2 regions of the Coprobacillus cateniformis genome follow, and region 2 is predicted to be linked to the other one. Evidence: a T-box and tRNA genes for the amino acid it is inferred to sense, from the RefSeq annotation. Region 2 holds a T-box; the other holds one or more tRNA genes.

Region 1 (3,412 bases), 220 kb from region 2:
TGACTCCTTGGTTTCAATTTTAAATAAAGCAATAAAGTACCTCTTTCTTTCTCTAGCTGCCCCTCGTAACGAAATTTCATATATATTCTTGAAAAGATCATATGAACAATAAAAGGCCTCATCGCGATTATGAGCTTTGTTATCAAGGTTCTCATGGAACTCTGATATACCTACAACATCACTATTTAGTTCATCATTTTGGTTAATACCATATAAATCATTAAAACGTGAAGAAAGACCAAAACCCAAGGCTTTATAAAAATTCTCATCAACCTTATTGTAATATTGCCGAACCTCATGATAATCTTTTGTACCTATAAGTCCATACATATAAAAATAATGTAGTTCCTCTACAAACGGTTCTAAAAGAATAGCACTATATGCAATTCTTTTTATATCCTGATACTTATGCTGCTGTAATAAACATTCACATCCCTTTGAAATCATTTCTATAAAAGCATTTCGATAATACTCCTGTTGTTGTATAATCCATAACAATTGGGAGGAAGTCGTATAAAGATGTCCTTGATAAATACTTAAAACTTGCTGCACATACTCTAATTCATTCTCTTTATAAGTTTGTCCCTCTATTTGAGAATAAAGATTATCAAAATGCATAAAATCACAATCATATGTATAATCCGGATTCATACGATATCCGTTTTTCGTCGTTATAATTAATTCCAGTTTATGCAATCCAGGAATTTTCTTCAATTCGTTTCGCAAACGAAAAACTGTAAATTTCATAGCACTATTAGGATTTTCACTTTCTGACCATAGTATATCCATTAGGAATTCTTTACTGACCTCTACTTGGTTTTGCAACAAAAGAATTTCCAGCAGGTTCACTAATTGTTTCCCAAAATACTGATTAACTACTATTTTTTCATTATAGCATTCAATGACAAAGCAACCAAACATCCTTATTTTTAATATAATATTATCCACTTTCTCACTCTTCTCTATAGAACACACGTTACCATGATAATACTTTTAACCAAGTGAATTACCTTAAAGATCCCTAGTCAATAAAAAAACATCTTATTATTTAGTATAATAAGTATTTTATAAGAAAGTCATTTATGTATTTCACTCTCTTTTAAATGCTTATCTGCTATACAATTCTTTATTATGTAAATTGTCAATTCTATCTTGTTGATCTCTTTTGTTTATCCATAACAAATTAATTCAAGATAAGCCAAACAAGATGTTAAAACTTTTGATGATATTAAAAATCATAAAGATAAAATCAATCACTTGTCACAGAGTAAACATAAATGATAATAACTCGTTTCTATGCATTAATTATATCACACTCACTTATACAGTACAATGAATATACAATTGCATTGAACATGACTTTTTGGTTTCTAATTACAGACATTTAATAATCAAAACAGATATACTTTCAATTAATATAATAATAATTCAAAGTATATCATTAATGAAGTTAAATATCTATGCACCATTAGAAACAATAATTTTTCTTTATACTTAAATACATTATCATTTCAAAACAAAAAAAGTATAATCAAGATTTTCCTATCGACTATACTTTCATATTTCTTATGGTGGACCCTGCAGGACTCGAACCTGCGACCAACCGGTTATGAGCCGGTAGCTCTAACCAACTGAGCTAAGGGTCCAAATAAAATAAAAAGTGGCATATTCACCACTTGTTAGCTTAATGGTAGCGGGGAAGGGATTCGAACCCCCGACCCACCGGGTATGAACCGATTGCTCTAGCCAACTGAGCTACCCCGCCATGTAGTGAATCGTTTGTAAAAAATAAATGGTGGTTCCGGCCGGAATCGAACCAGCGACACGAGGATTTTCAGTCCTCTGCTCTACCGACTGAGCTACGGAACCATAATGGCGGTCTGGACGGGACTCGAACCCGCGACCTCCGCCGTGACAGGGCGGCATTCTAACCAACTGAACTACCAGACCAAAATGGTTGCGGGAGAAGGATTTGAACCAACGACCTTCGGGTTATGAGCCCGACGAGCTACCAGACTGCTCCATCCCGCGATGTTATAAAACTTATTTTTTAAAATGGCGGAGGTTGAGGGATTCGAACCCCCGCGGGACTTTCATCCCCTGTCGGTTTTCAAGACCGATCCCTTCAGCCGGACTTGGGTAAACCTCCGCAATAATATTAATGGTGGAGCTTAGCGGGATCGAACCGCTGACCTCCTGCGTGCAAGGCAGGCGCTCTCCCAGCTGAGCTAAAGCCCCATTAAATGGTCGGGAAGACAGGATTTGAACCTGCGACCCCCTGGTCCCAAACCAGGTGCACTACCAAGCTGTGCTACTTCCCGAATCTTCAATTTTAATTCTCAAATGGCGCGCTAGGCAGGAATCGAACCCACAACCTCTTGATCCGTAGTCAAGCACTCTATCCAGTTGAGCTACTAGCGCATCTCTTTAACAGCGCCATTCAATAATAACATCTTTGCTGTTAATTTGCAACACTTTTTTTCATTTTTTTCAACATTTCTTTTTTAGAAATGGTGCCCAGGGCCGGAGTCGAACCGGCACGGATTTTAAGGTCCGCAGGATTTTAAGTCCTGTGCGTCTACCAATTTCGCCACCTGGGCAGATGATGGAGGTTCCAGCCGGACTCGAACCGACGATGACAGAGTTGCAGTCTGTAGCCTTACCAACTTGGCTATGGAACCATTTTCCTGTTGCTCAAATAGTATATAATATTTTGTATCTGATTGCAATACTTTTTTTACAAAAAAAGTATGTTTCTTTACCCCAATACAAAAAACAAAGTTCTGATGAGGTTTTTTCAACAGAACTTTTTTTAAATTATTGTGCTTTCACTTTTGTCCAATAGTTACTATACATTTCTTTAACATCTTGGCTTTGATATGCAAAAACTTCATCATTTTTATCCATGCGAATAGCATATGCGCTATTTCCTTCAAAATCGCTTTCTGAAGCTTCTTTTGCTGCATTGACATTAGATGTTAAATATCCTACTTCCAATGTGTTATTCAAAGCATTCTCATCACTTATCATATAATTAATAAACTCCATAGCCAATTGTGTTTCTTGACAATCTTTACTAACAACAAAACCATCAAACCAAATATTTGTACCTTCATTTGGCATATAAAAGCCCATATCCTGATTTTCAGCCATAACCGAAGCAGCATCACCAGAGTACATAACTGCCATTGCTTTTTCACTATTTTTCATAGCATCAATTGTTTCATCAGTTGCATATGTTGGATTCATCGTTTTTCTTTGATCAATTAACCAATTATACGCTTTTTCAATCTCATCTTTATTAGTTGTATTCATAGAATATCCTAATGCTTTTAAAGCAACCATGAACGAATCTCTTTCTGAATCATACATATAAATATTACCTTTATATTTTGTATTTCTTAAAACTTCC
Region 2 (3,412 bases):
AATAAATCAGCACAGCGATCTAAAACATGAAAACTATTTGCTGTATTCAATGCACCTTTAATATAATGTTGAGAAGCATCAGTTAATAAATTCATACGACGAGCTGTATTACGTAAAGTTGCTCCATCAAATGTTGCAACTTCAATCACAATATTTCGAGTATTGTCATCAATCTTCGTATCATTTCCTCCCATAACCCCAGCTACACAACCAATACCTTGATCAGTAGAAACAATAATATCTTCTGGCAATAATTCATACTCTTTTTCATCTAAAAGAACTGCTTTTTGATGAAAACCAGTTTTAATAACAAAAGATTTCTCTTTCATCTTATCATAGTCATACATATGAATAGGTTGACCAGTTTCTAGCATGACATAGTTAGAAATATCAACAATATTATTAATAGGCTTAATTCCACTTGCTAATAAATGATTTTTTAACCACTGAGGTGATTCTTTTGTTTTCACACCTTTGATTAACTTAGCTCCAAAGAAAGGACACAAATCAGTTTCTACAATAACTCGAATGTCACTATCTAATTCATCATATTTTTTAACTTCAGGTAATTTCACTTTTCTGTTTAATACCGCAGCAACTTCATAAGCCAATGAAGTCATTGCCATACAATCACTACGATTAGGTGTCAATCCAATATCTAAAATATAATCTTTCAATCCTAAATAAGATAATGCCTCTTCACCTAATGGAGCCTCTTCATCTAAAACATGAATACCCGCTTTATCCTCTTCCTTTAAAAGACGTGCATCTAATCCAAGTTCAGCAATTGAACAAATCATACCATTAGATACTTCACCTCTAATTTTTCCTTCTTTAATTTTAAAACCTTCACCTAAATTACAGCCTGGTAATGCAACAATGACTTTTTGACCAGCAGACACATTAGGAGCACCACAAACAATTTGTGTGACAACGCCTGGTTTCACTTCTACTTGACATACATTCAAATGGTCACTATCAGGATGTGGCTGACATTCTTTAACATACCCTACAACCAATTGATCACCATGTGCTAATTCATGCATTCCTTCTACTTCTAATCCAATACGTGTAATCATTTCTGCAAGAGCAGCTGGATCTTGATCACTAATATCTACATATTCATTTAATAATTTTAAACTTGCTTCCATGCCCTTACCCCTTTCTTCCAAACTGATTTAAGAATCTTAAATCATTATTATAAAAATCTCGAATATTATCAATGTTATATTTTAACATTGCTACACGTTCTAATCCAATTCCAAATGCAAATCCCTGGTAAACTTCTGGATCAAAACCACACATTTCAAGAACTCTAGGATTCACCATCCCTGCTCCTAAAATTTCAATCCAGCCAGTATGTTTACACATCGGACACCCTTTTCCCTCACAGTTATGACAGCTAATATCAACTTCAACACTTGGCTCTGTAAATGGGAAATAAGAAGGTCTTAAACGAATTTTACGTTTTTCACCAAACATTTTTTTAGCAAAGACTTCTAAAGTTCCTTTTAAATCAGCCATAGTAATATTCTTATCAATAACCAATCCTTCACATTGCATAAATTGATGTGAATGTGTTGCATCATCATCATCTCTACGATATGTTTTTCCTGGACAAATAACTTTAATTGGTCCTTTTCCTTCGGCTGCAATCATTGCATGTGCCTGAACTGGTGAAGTATGTGTTCTCATTAATGTATTTTCATCTATATAGAAAGTATCCTGCATATCTCTTGCTGGATGTCCTTTTGGCAAATTCATTAACTCAAAGTTAAAATGATCACTTTCAACTTCAGGTCCTTCTGCAATCTGATATCCCATTCCTAAAAACAATTCTTCAATATCATTTTTAACAACTGATAAAGGATGCAAACTTCCTAATGGCAAAGCAGTACTAGGTAAAGTAATATCAATATTTTCACTTGCCAATTTTGCATTCATTTCTGCTTCTTCTAAAGCTACCTTTTTATTTTCAATAGCTTGTGTAATTTCTTGTTTTACCTTATTAGAAACTTGACCAAAAGTTGCTCTTTCTTCCTGATTCATATTTTTCATAGATTTCATAGCCGCTTGCATTGGTCCTTTTTTTCCTAAATAAAAGACTCTTAAATCATTTAAATCCTTTAATGATATACAATCATGAATTTTAGCAAGAGCTTCTTCTTTAATCTTTAATAACTCGTCCATATTGTCCTCCTTCAAAATAAAAAATCGTTCCAGCTAGGAACGATTATAATCGCGGTACCATCCTAATTCATAACAAATTCTGTTATGCACTTGATTCACAGTAACGTTGTGTTGACGGCGATGATTAGTCGCACTCCAAGGTGAATTCAATAAATACATTGTAAGAAAACTCTCAGCTTACGTTTTCCTCTCTGCTACAAATTCTCTATCTACTTATCCTCTTCATCGTGTTTACTTCCCATATTATAGCCAAAATTCTTTATAAAAACAAGTCTTTTTTCAGTTATCATAAATATCCTACAAAATACTAACAAACACATTACTTTGATATATGATTTAAATCAAATTTATCCACCTTATTATATAACTTCATAAAATCGGAATCTAAATCATTGACATTTTCATTATAACTCTTATATGAGCCTGACGGTGTCACTGCCGCCTCTAGAAACTCTTCATACATATCAAACATCTCTTTAAGAGTTTCATATTTATCTTCTAATCCTTCAGGTGGATTTTTCATTTTATCCATAATTTCTTGAGTTTCATCAATATGCAAACTTAAAGCAACTCTATCATTCATAACAGTTTGATCTTTTGTCATATTTGTAAGTGCTTCATTAAAATCAGAAACAAATTTACCATTTGGTTTTACATATTTATCCGTTTTTGTATCAGATGTCTCCCAGATAGCATTTGACCATACTTTCAAAGTCAAATTACATACTTTTTCAGCATTTGCTGCTCCGCCTAGCATTTTTATTTTTAAAACCCCAATATCATCAACATATTGATTATAATTCATGACATATTCTTCTCGTGCCTTATTATCCAAATAAGTCTTCATCCCAAATCCAATTCCAGCAATAGCTAATAATGCAATGAATCCAATAATAATTAATTTATTCTTATTCATTTGTTTTTTAACTTTGCTTGACTGATTTGTCACATCTTCTTTTACTTCGATATTCTTAGACTCAACCTGCTCTCCATCTCCCACTTGTTCCTTTTCATTTAAAGGTGCACCACAATACGGACAAAACGCTGTTTTCTCCTCTAATTCTTTCCCACATTTATTACAATTCATATTTATTTACCTTCTTTCCCTTACCTATTTTATTATAACATAATCATTCATATTATCAACTTACATTAAAAAACTCTATTTATAAAAAATAAAGTTCTTTAATCATTTTATTTTCACTTATCCCAGCATTCACTA

Evidence for each region. A T-box is a leader RNA that pairs with one kind of tRNA and senses whether it is charged. The one in region 2 lies ahead of pheS (phenylalanine--tRNA ligase subunit alpha), so its partner is inferred to be a tRNA-Phe.
Region 1: it has a tRNA-Phe gene. The T-box ahead of pheS (phenylalanine--tRNA ligase subunit alpha) is inferred to sense a tRNA for this amino acid. The anticodon was not compared.

Annotation. Positions count from the first base shown of each region.
Region 1 covers NZ_WSNW01000001.1:3,153,843-3,157,254, reverse strand. The annotation lists gene GQF29_RS15605 (BTAD domain-containing putative transcriptional regulator) at 1-948, opposite strand, end outside; tRNA gene GQF29_RS15600 (tRNA-Ile) at 1,570-1,646, opposite strand; tRNA gene GQF29_RS15595 (tRNA-Met) at 1,689-1,765, opposite strand; tRNA gene GQF29_RS15590 (tRNA-Phe) at 1,794-1,869, opposite strand; tRNA gene GQF29_RS15585 (tRNA-Asp) at 1,874-1,950, opposite strand; tRNA gene GQF29_RS15580 (tRNA-Met) at 1,955-2,031, opposite strand; tRNA gene GQF29_RS15575 (tRNA-Ser) at 2,057-2,149, opposite strand; tRNA gene GQF29_RS15570 (tRNA-Ala) at 2,163-2,238, opposite strand; tRNA gene GQF29_RS15565 (tRNA-Pro) at 2,245-2,321, opposite strand; tRNA gene GQF29_RS15560 (tRNA-Arg) at 2,345-2,421, opposite strand; tRNA gene GQF29_RS15555 (tRNA-Leu) at 2,512-2,600, opposite strand; tRNA gene GQF29_RS15550 (tRNA-Cys) at 2,607-2,681, opposite strand; gene GQF29_RS18440 (ABC transporter substrate-binding protein) at 2,818-3,412, opposite strand, start outside.
Region 2 covers NZ_WSNW01000001.1:2,934,553-2,937,964, reverse strand. The annotation lists gene pheT (phenylalanine--tRNA ligase subunit beta) at 1-1,151, opposite strand, end outside; gene pheS (phenylalanine--tRNA ligase subunit alpha) at 1,156-2,190, opposite strand; T-box leader at 2,223-2,425, opposite strand; gene GQF29_RS14500 (zinc-ribbon domain-containing protein) at 2,510-3,277, opposite strand; gene GQF29_RS14495 (alanine/glycine:cation symporter family protein) at 3,391-3,412, opposite strand, start outside.